3 regions of the Paenibacillus sp. MMO-177 genome follow, and region 3 is predicted to be linked to each of the others. Evidence: riboswitches for the same ligand, from Rfam matches in the RefSeq annotation. Region 3 holds a riboswitch; each other region holds the start of a gene.

Region 1 (3,272 bases), on a different contig from region 3:
CAGCTCGAAGAATTTGTTCTTGTAAACCCCGTTCGCCGATCCGCTAACGTTCAGCATGCTGAAGACAACGTCACCGGGATTAGCTTTATTCGGGTTGGCGATCGCAAAATCAACGCCGGTCTTGGAGCTGACTAGCTTGTTCGCCGCTTTTGCAGTCACGTAAATTTTCGCATTGCCGTCCGCATTGGAAAGGCTAACCGTAAACGAACCGTCCGCTTCGGCTGTTGTCGAGCCTGCCGGAGTTGTGCCATCCGCCAAATAGATCGTAACGGCTGAGCGGCCAGCTACGGCGGATGCTGTTCCCGACACGGTCGAGTGGCTCGAATAAGTAATTTTGGTTGCATTCGGTGCGGCAGTTTGTCCGACCGATATGTTCACCTTCGCACTCTCTTCTTTGCCCGTTTCCGTCGCGGTTACCGTCACCGTTCCCGCATGAGTCGGATTGCTGATGGTCAAAGTAAACGAGCCGTCCGCGTTTGCGGTCGTATTGCCAAGCGACATATTGTCCGCATCGTATGCTTTAACTTCAGCATTTGCCGGCACTGCTCCGATATCGCCGTTTAGTGTCGCATAGTCGTCCACAAACGTAATTTTGTTTACGACCGGAGGTGTCGATGTTTGTACGCCGCCGTTATCGTTACCGCCGTTGCCGACATCGCCGCCGGACCCGTCAGACGAATCGCCGGTTACAACGATATTTTCGATCTGGTTGGTCCCCGTGGCTCCAAGCGGATCGGTTGCGGAGTATGACCCCGTACCCGCACGGACGGAAATATTGTCAACGAGCGTCCATCTCAAATAAACCATTGCCTGATTGTCCGCTTGGGAAGGCAGTGCAACATTGGTCAGTACGCCTGTCGTCCAATCGTTTTGAACTTTGACGGTGCCGCCTGCAACATCGTTCCAGGTTGTCCCGTCTAAACTATATTGAAGTTGGAAATCTCTCGGTCCTGTGTTCGACCCTCTTTGAACCGACGATACTTTAAGGTTCGTATAGCCGGAAGACACAAGAGAAACCTGCCAATAATCGCCGACCTTCCAATCTTTGCCGCTGACAACTGGCATTGCAGGAGTTGATGCATCGTTGGAAAACGTAACCGCTGATAGACTTGTCGTCATCTTCTTGTCCTTGTTGACATCAAGCGTAACGTTTTGGTTCGCAGGAAGATCAGCTACTCCCGTGCCCGTCCCGTCCCATTTCGCAAGCGTCACCGCAGAAGCTGCGGATGCCTTAGGCAAAAGACTGCCCGGCTGCAGTAGCGTGAAAAGCATCATAACGGATAAAACAATGCCGAATACGCGTTTATTTTTTAATGCCGAATAACCCACTTAAATGCCTCCGTTCAATGAATTCATTATGGAAATAAGTCTGCTAACAGAGGTAGGCCAAGCTATAATGTGATAAAATAAATAGGGCTTGCTTATCAACGGCAAATAAACCGCCGATAAGCCGGTTTCTTCAGAAGCCGTGGTCCGTGTGCCCCGCCAAAAGCTAACGGATCGCGGCTATTCGATTCCTATTTATGCCTTGCAAGAGAATAGAACTCCTTTCTACAAAATTCTACAAAGATCTACAAAAAACGAGTTAGCCTTACCTCACCTGCATTATAGCACCGTTAAATTGGACAAATGTCATCGTAATATTAATTTTTTAGCAGTAAACCATCCCGCTTTTTTCATATGTTCATTTTTGGAATATTTTCAGATGAAATTTGTTTCAGCCCTTACAAAAAGAACAGGTAACCGCCTTTTCTTTCGTTCAAACTTTTGATACAGTAAGAAAAATAACGTTGTATGCGACTGGCGAAAAAAGTGGAATCAACCACGAGGGAGCATACGGCTTGGACGTTCCGTTCGCCTGGGAAAAGTATCTGATGGATAGACTCGCGTTTTTCGCGAGCCTTCCGCAGGTGCTTTTTTTTTCGTTCATGAACAATGGCATGGAGGGATTGGAATGACAAAGCTCTTGAAAGCGAAGGAAGCAGCAGATCAGGTATACGAAGGAATCCGGACGAAGGTCGAAGAGTGGAAGCAGAACGGAGTCCAGCCTCATATGGCGACCATTCTGGTCGAAGGAGATCCCGCATCGGCCTATTATGCCGGGGCCAAACAACGAATTGCCGAGAAGCTGGGCGTAGTTTTTACTCTCCACTCATTTACGGCCGAGGTTACGGAAGACGAGATCCTCCGGCTTGTTCATCGGTTGAACAATGATCTATCCGTGCATGGCATTATGCTGGAGCTCCCCCTGCCCCGGCATCTGTCGGCGAGCACCATTGAGAAGGCGATCTCCCCGCTGAAAGACGTGGATGGAGTTACGCCTGACAATAAGCTTGCTACGGTAACTGGCGACACCGGTCTCTATCCGGCTACCCCTCAATCCTGTATTCGGCTTCTAAAGCATTACGGTTATACGCTTGAAGGCAAGAACGTAACGCTCGTCGGACGCGGCCAAACCGTCGGACTCCCGCTGTTCCATATGCTTCAACGCGAGAACGCCACCGTAACCGTCTGTCACTCGCGCACGCCGGACATCGCTTCTCATCTGGGCCATGCCGATATCGCCTTTGTCGCCGTGGGCCGTCCAAATGTCGTTACGCAAGCCATGGTTCATTCCGATCTCGTTATAATCGATGCCGGAATCAATGAAACGCCGGACGGTAAAATGGTCGGCGATGTTGCAATCAACGTCCAACCAATCGCAGCGGCGGTATCCCCCGTACCAGGCGGGGTCGGAACGTTAACGACGGCAATCCTGTACGAGAATCTGATGAAGGCTATTGACCTTCAACTTGGGGAGGGCAAATAGATGACTGCAACAACGACGTGGGATGATTCCATCCGCTATTTTCTGCAGCAAGCCGGCAGCTCCAATCCTACGCCGGGTGGAGGTAGCGTAGCGGCATTAATTGCTGCGCTTGGAGCTTCGATGACTTCCATGGTCGGCAACCTGACGCAAGGAGAAAAGTTCGCCGATATTCAATCTACGATTGTTGAAGTCATAGAGAAGATGCATCGTTTAACGGCAGAATGCGAAGAGCTGCTTCAGGCGGATATCTCATCGTTCAATAAATACATGGACGCGCTAAAGCTTCCTAAGAGCTCCGATGATGAGAAACTCATACGCAAAAACGCGCTTCACGAAGCTGCGATTCAAGCGATTGAGGTTCCCCTTCGTCTCATTGAGGTATGCCGGGAGGGTCTGGTATTTACCCATCACATTGCGGAATCTTCTAACAAGAACGTCATCTCCGATCTGGGAATCGGAGCGA
Region 2 (3,272 bases), on a different contig from region 3:
GATTATCCTGAAAGAGGCTGCGAAATTTATGGAAGGAGAAGGTCTTTTATAGGCCTTTTTTCCAATATATACTTTATTGAAAATGCCTATGAAGATTATTGTTTTTATATATTATTCAAATAGGCTTCTTGGTTATATGATGGATTAAATATTAAAAAGGGGAGAGGGATTAAAGATGAACAAGTCCATCTATGACTTTCAGGTAAATGAGATAAATGGGGAGCCTATTCATCTGTCTGCTTTTTACGGCAGGGTTCTTCTAATCGTGAATACAGCAAGCCAATGCGGCTACTCCAAGCAGTTCGAAGGCCTGCAGCATTTGTACGAAAAATATTGGATGCACGGCTTCGAAATACTGGGTTTCCCGTGCAATCAGTTTAACGGCAAAGAGCCCGGCAGCCATTCGGAAATAGAAGAGCATTGCCGTCGCAATGTCGGTGTAACCTTCTCGTTGTTCGAAAAGGTAGAGCTCCGCGGTGAATCCGTTCATCCGCTCTTTCAATATTTGACGGAGCAGGCGCCTTTCCGGGGCTTTGATCCGAACAATTCCGATGAGCTGTGGATGAAGGACTTTCTTCGGCAGAATCATCCGGACCTGTATGAGGGCGACGGCGTAAAGTGGAACTTCTCCAAGTTCCTCGTTAACCGGGAAGGGCAAGTAATCGCCCGATTCGAGCCAACAACGCAGCCAAGCGATCTGGAACTGGCGATCGAGGAGGCATTATCCTCGGAACAATAGGTCTTATTATTGCGAAAATAGTAATGAAGCAGGATAAACATGCGTCCCGGAGAAGTTTCTTCTAACAAAAATTAAGAGGGAGGCATTCGCATTGAGTAAGCTTGTGAAGGTAGCTATGGCGGTTACGGCTGTTTTTGCCCTGCTTATGCAACCGGTCTCGGCTTCGGACAAAACAACCAAGTTCAAAGTTACGCTTGTCAGCGTAGAGCTGGTTGAGAATAACCATGTCGGTAACGAGTGGTTGACTAAGGCTTACGTGAACGGCAAGGAAGTACAGGAAAACAAAAGCATTACCTTAAACTTGAAATCGACGGACAGCATTAAGCTGAAGGCGTATGCCGAAGAGCAGGATAAAATTCCCGATAGCAACTCAGCCAATGATACGGTAAAGGTATCGTCCATCACAAAAACCGTCAATAAAGCGTTGAAGGTCGTTGTGACGGAGAACCGCGGCAGGTATTCGGGGAACACGGCCGAGTGGAAGTTTACCTATAAAATTGAAAAGTAGTCAAAAGGCCGATGCTCCCCAAGAAGCTTCGGCTTTCATTTTTTGGCTTCTGGCTTGTTCCCAATTCGACTTGAACTCCTTATCCGTCATATCCTTCCCTTCGGTTGCCTTGATATAGACGAACTGCCATTTGCCGCTGCCGGCAACCATGCCCCAATCAATCTCGCCCTGATAGTGGGACACATCAATCCCCCGTACCTTGTATTTAGACGCAAACAGGTTGTTATGCCAAATGATGCCCTTGTACTCTAATACACCCGCGATCATGAGGAGCAGCAGGATACACGCGGTGCTTTTCTGCCATCTTTTTAGCTTCATAGCCACCCATCCTTTATTCCTGTCTCCTTGGCTGGTCCAGCGCTTTCCAGATACATAGACGACAGCTTGTCCTTATTTGTTTCCGCAAAAATTAACTTGCTCCGCATAGGTACCCGGTATATGATAAAAGTAAATATCTGGTATGTGCGACTGGCGTAAACGTGGAGAACCACGAGGGAGCACATATGTCATCAGCCGTACGCCTGGGCAGAGTATCGTTTCTCGTGAAGAGAGGCGATGCTCTTTTTATTTAGGATGAGGGGATGAAGCAAATGAAGCGGAGAAGAAATGTTGCCATTCTGATTTACGACAACGTTGAAGTGCTGGATTTTACGGGACCGTTCGAAGTTTTTATTACGGGCAGCAATCGCGGCCAAGATTTCCATGTGTTCACCGTGGCGGAACATAACAGTCCCGTTACGGCTCTAGGCAATCTGAGCGTCAATCCGGCCTATACCATTCATGATTGTCCCAAGCCCGATATCGTACTTATCCCAGGCGGCCTGGGCTCCCGTCAGGAAATGCACAACAAGGCGTTGACCGATTGGATCAGGAAATGCGCTGACGAGTCGGAGCTGTTGCTATCCGTCTGTACGGGCGCGCTGCTCCTCGCAAAGGCGGGAGTGCTGGAAGGGCTGAAGCTGACGACGAATCGTCTTGCAACCGACGAGCTGAGGCAGGTTGCGCCAGCATCCGCTGAAATCTCCGAGACAGCCAGGTATGTAGATAACGGGAAGATTATTATGTCCGCGGGTATTTCGGCCGGCATAGACATGTCCCTCTACGTCATCAGGCGGCTTCATGGCGAAGAGAGAGCGCTTCATACCGCAAAATTGATGGAATACGATTGGGTGCAAAGAGAGCATTCCTGATCAAATATTTGTGCCGTTTTCCTGATAGCATAGCCGTAACGATGAGCGAGGGAGCTGGATCAATCTTACGAATGGAACATTACACCCGAATCCAATATGCGATTACGTTTATAGAAGAACAGCTGCAGGAAGCGCTTAGCCTGGAGGCCATAGCCGCCCGGGCGGGATTTTCGCTGTACCATTTTCAAAGGCTATTCCATGCCATCACGGGCTTTACGGTACAGGAATACATTCGGAAGAGAAGGTTAAGCAGGGCTGCCGAGGAGCTGCGGGTTAACAGCCATACGGTGCTGGATATCTCCGTGTCTTACCAATACGGCTCGCAGGAGGCGTTTACCCGTGCTTTCGCCGGTTATTTCGGCATGGCGCCGGCCCAATATAGGAAGCAACAGCCGCCATTAGCCTTGCAGCTCCCCATTGATCTCGTCGCATTAACGGCTAATATCCGAGGAGGATTAACGATGTACAAACCGGACATCATGGAACGGCCAGCGACCCGCATCATTGGTTATAACTATCCGACCAATTTGAACAACGAGCGGTATTTCGAGGAGATCCCGGGTTTCTATGCGCATTTTGGCAGTCATGAATACTATATGCGTATCCCTAACAAAGCGCGGCCGGCTTTTGCTTATGGTATCCCCCATAGTTACAGGGAGGATGGTGCCTTTTCGTTCCTTATTGGCGAGGAGGTCACCTCATTTGCGGAGGTGGAGGACGGCTTCGCCTGTCTGGAGCTTCCCGGCGGCAAGTATGCGGCTTTCCGCAACGGCAGTATGCCCGAGCTTGGACAAAACGCATGGAAATACATCTATGGAACCTGGCTGCCTAACAG
Region 3 (3,272 bases):
GCATGCTCGGCGCCAAAGATTTCTTTCGCGCGTTCGCGTGCGATGTCTTCCACAATGTCCACGTGCTCGCAGCCGCCGTAGAAGCGTTTGCCTGGGTAGCCTTCTGCATATTTATTCGTCAATACCGAACCCATAGCTTCCAGAACCGCTTCGCTTACGATGTTCTCGGATGCGATCAGCTCGATGTTGTCGCGTTGGCGCTGCAGCTCAAGGCCCATTGCCTTTAATACTTCAGGATCTTGGTTACGTAAGTTTTCCATTGTGAAAAGCCTCCTAAATATAATTAGTCGCATGTTCCCGACGTCTGCTCTGACGCCAGGCCGCTGTCTTCCAAAGTGTAAACCGCACGTGCGCCGCCAATCAGCTTAGGCCGCGAAAAAGCCATCGTGACATGAGCTGCGCCAATCGACCGGATGGACGGTCTGACCGGAACGGCAACCCGGCGCAGGTGCATGCCGATAAAGGTGTCGCCGATATCGAATCCGGCATGTGCCTGAACGGTCTCAACCAGGCAGGCGTTCGGCAAATGCCGGAATGCATACGCAGCCATTGAACCGCCTGCTTTCGGAACGGGAATGGCCGCAACCTCTTCCAGTCCGTACTTGTCCGCCGCCTCACGGGGGAGGACAAGCGCCCGGTTCAAATGCTCGCAGCACTGATAAACCGGATAAAAGCCTATATCCTTCCGGACCGCTTCAATGCCTGCATAGATCTGAGCGGCTGTCTCGACCGTTCCCGAAGTCCCGATCCGGTGACCAAGCACCTCGCTTGTGCTGGTCCCGATAACCAGCAGCTGGCCGGCTTTTAATCCTCCTGCCGTAACAAGCTCCCGCACAATGGTCTCCACATCGGCTGCAATAGCAATGGTTTCCTGTTGATTGTTCATTGTACATACCTCCTGCAAAGATAAGAATGATCACACAAATCGCTTAAGGATTAATTACACCAATGGCCTGTTAATTAAGCGGTTAATGATAATTCTTGCTTCGAAAGCATGGACCTAAGGATGAACCGTATATTGCTGCTCGATTTCCTTCACTTTCCGGACACGCCCTACATGGCGCTCGCCGTTCGAGAACGGTGTTTCCATCCAGATGCGGACAATTTCCTGCGCAAGGCCAGGGCCGATAATACGCTCGCCCATCGCAAGCACGTTTGTATCGTTATGCTCACGGGTTGCTTGTGCCGAAAACATATCATGCACCAGCGCGCAGCGGATTCCCGGAACTTTGTTCGCCGCGATCGACATGCCGATACCCGTGCCGCAAATCAGAATGCCGCGGTCAGCTTGGCCGCTGGCCACTCTGTCCGCTACAGGCAGCGCATAATCGGGATAATCCACCGACTGGCTGCAGTCGCAGCCCAAGTCTTCAATTTCATGACCAAGCGATAAAAGAAACGGAACAATTTCATCTTTCAGACGGTAACCCGCATGATCTGCACCTATTGCAATTTTCAACGCAAAACCCTCCTGCTAGTTGTCGAATCATACGGACTTATTATACCTAAAATCCTCAAAAAGACGAAAAAAGAGCATGACATGCTATGACTAGCATGCTGCTCTTTGCCCAGGCGACCGGCCGTATGTTCCGATGCTCCACCGTGGTTACCCACTTCCGTCGCCAGTTACATCGGAAACCGTCTTTGTTACCTTCATGATAGCTTATTCAAGCGTGAAAATCAATCAAATATACGCATGAATCCAGCCTAATTCCGGCATGGATTATCATCCCTTTTTAAGCGCTTGGAGAAGGGCCTTCAGGCTCTCTTCGATTTCTTTGGCGCAGCTTTCATACATGCCAAGCGTTCCGCCAAACGGATCAGCGATATCAAAGCTCGGGATCCGGCGTTCCAGCTCCAGAAGACGCGAACGCTCCGCGGCCGACAGCTGCTGGCCCAGCACCTGCTTCATATGCATCTCCGTATAAAGACGCTCGAGCTCTTCTATATCCGCCTGAACAGCGGTATCCTGATTCACATATTCTTTAAGCGTATAAGCTTTGTCCACGGCTTCCGGGAAATAGTTGAGCAAGCCGCGTTTGTGTCCGGCCGTCATCGTCAGGATAAGGTCCGCCCAAGCAACGGCTTCTCCGCTTAACGCGCGCGACGAGCCCCGATGCTCAACCGATTTGCCGCGCAGCGTTGTAGCGGCATGAGCCGAGATCGGCAGACCGTCAATGGTGGATACCCCGGCAGAACGGACCTCGAGCGGAATTCCTTGCTGCTCCGCCATTGCCCTCAGCATGGCTTCCGCCATCGGCGAACGGCAGGTATTGCCGGTACAAACAAACAAGATGCGCGTCATGCTGCAATCCCCTTTCTGGTATGGCTGATTCCATCGTTGTATTAAAATATAAATAACAGACCGAAAATGAGCAAGATCGCCCCGCCCAGCGCTTCACCGTAGCCGCCCAGATTCTCGCTGACCCGGCGCCCAAGCAGCAACCCCAGCACGGACATCAATCCGCCAAAAAAGCCAAACAATAAAACCGTCAGCAGAATATCGGCCTTGAACATGCCGAGTGTTACGCCAACGGAGAAGGAGTCGATGCTGACGCTGAACGCAAACAAAAACGTTCCGACCGAGGAACGGTAGTCCATCGATTGGGCCGATTCCCCTTTGAGCGAGTTGTAAATCATGTGTCCGCCAAGCAAAAGCAGCAATACGCCTGCAGCCATCGTCGCAACATGTCCAAGCAGACCGCTGACGAAATGTCCGGCGTAGATGCCGCCAAGCGGCATCAACACATGGAATAACGCGATGATGCCGCTTATCCGGAGCACGTCGCGCAGGCGAATCCCCTTCAGCCCGATTCCGATTCCTAACGAAAAAGCATCCATGCCAAGCGCAACCGCCATAATGAGCAGTGTCGCGAATTGTCCGGCTTGCAAAGTTGCATCAGTCACGCTATCGCCCCCATGTCCACATCCATTCTTAACCAAGATATGCGGACAAGGGGACAAACATACTACTTACTCTATAGGCGGACGATTTGATATCCAGCCGCCTTCGCCAGACGGTTCATCAGTGCGAGGCCGATTCCTTCTTCGGAGCAGCCCTCCGCCCATATTCGCTGCACGCCTTCCGAGTCAAACCGGCGAAGTGCGGCATACAGGTTATGCGCCGCCTGCTCGAGACGCAGCTCGCTGCCGTAACTGAGAACGAGGTCGGCATCATAAGCGCCTGCTCTTTCGTCGAACGTCAGGACTCCGGTCTTCAAAGGCGTTGTTTTTGAAGCGTTTATTTGTTCCTGAATATATCGTACCGCATT

What was found. Region 3 has a riboswitch for ZMP and ZTP ahead of rpiB (ribose 5-phosphate isomerase B). Riboswitches for the same ligand answer to the same signal wherever they lie in the genome.
Region 1: linked by a shared signal. The riboswitch ahead of WFK81_RS23300 (bifunctional 5,10-methylenetetrahydrofolate dehydrogenase/5,10-methenyltetrahydrofolate cyclohydrolase) and the one ahead of rpiB (ribose 5-phosphate isomerase B) in region 3 are both predicted to bind ZMP and ZTP.
Region 2: linked by a shared signal. The riboswitch ahead of WFK81_RS26300 (DJ-1/PfpI family protein) and the one ahead of rpiB (ribose 5-phosphate isomerase B) in region 3 are both predicted to bind ZMP and ZTP.

Annotation. Positions count from the first base shown of each region.
Region 1 is NZ_JBBCUR010000008.1:109,723-112,994, forward strand. Features, by position in the region: gene WFK81_RS23295 (S-layer homology domain-containing protein) at 1-1,329, opposite strand, end outside; ZMP/ZTP riboswitch at 1,787-1,871, shown strand; gene WFK81_RS23300 (bifunctional 5,10-methylenetetrahydrofolate dehydrogenase/5,10-methenyltetrahydrofolate cyclohydrolase) at 1,955-2,809, shown strand; gene WFK81_RS23305 (cyclodeaminase/cyclohydrolase family protein) at 2,810-3,272, shown strand, end outside.
Region 2 is NZ_JBBCUR010000012.1:22,182-25,453, reverse strand. Features, by position in the region: partial or broken gene WFK81_RS26320 (NUDIX hydrolase) at 1-52, shown strand, start outside; gene WFK81_RS26315 (glutathione peroxidase) at 176-739, shown strand; gene WFK81_RS26310 (hypothetical protein) at 831-1,247, shown strand; gene WFK81_RS26305 (GH25 family lysozyme) at 1,248-1,565, opposite strand; ZMP/ZTP riboswitch at 1,702-1,781, shown strand; gene WFK81_RS26300 (DJ-1/PfpI family protein) at 1,838-2,437, shown strand; gene WFK81_RS26295 (AraC family transcriptional regulator) at 2,509-3,272, shown strand, end outside.
Region 3 is NZ_JBBCUR010000004.1:140,578-143,849, forward strand. Features, by position in the region: gene glyA (serine hydroxymethyltransferase) at 1-260, opposite strand, end outside; gene WFK81_RS16140 (TIGR01440 family protein) at 284-886, opposite strand; gene rpiB (ribose 5-phosphate isomerase B) at 1,001-1,459, opposite strand; ZMP/ZTP riboswitch at 1,560-1,640, opposite strand; gene WFK81_RS16150 (low molecular weight protein arginine phosphatase) at 1,727-2,305, opposite strand; gene WFK81_RS16155 (manganese efflux pump MntP) at 2,347-2,859, opposite strand; gene WFK81_RS16160 (L-threonylcarbamoyladenylate synthase) at 2,979-3,272, opposite strand, start outside.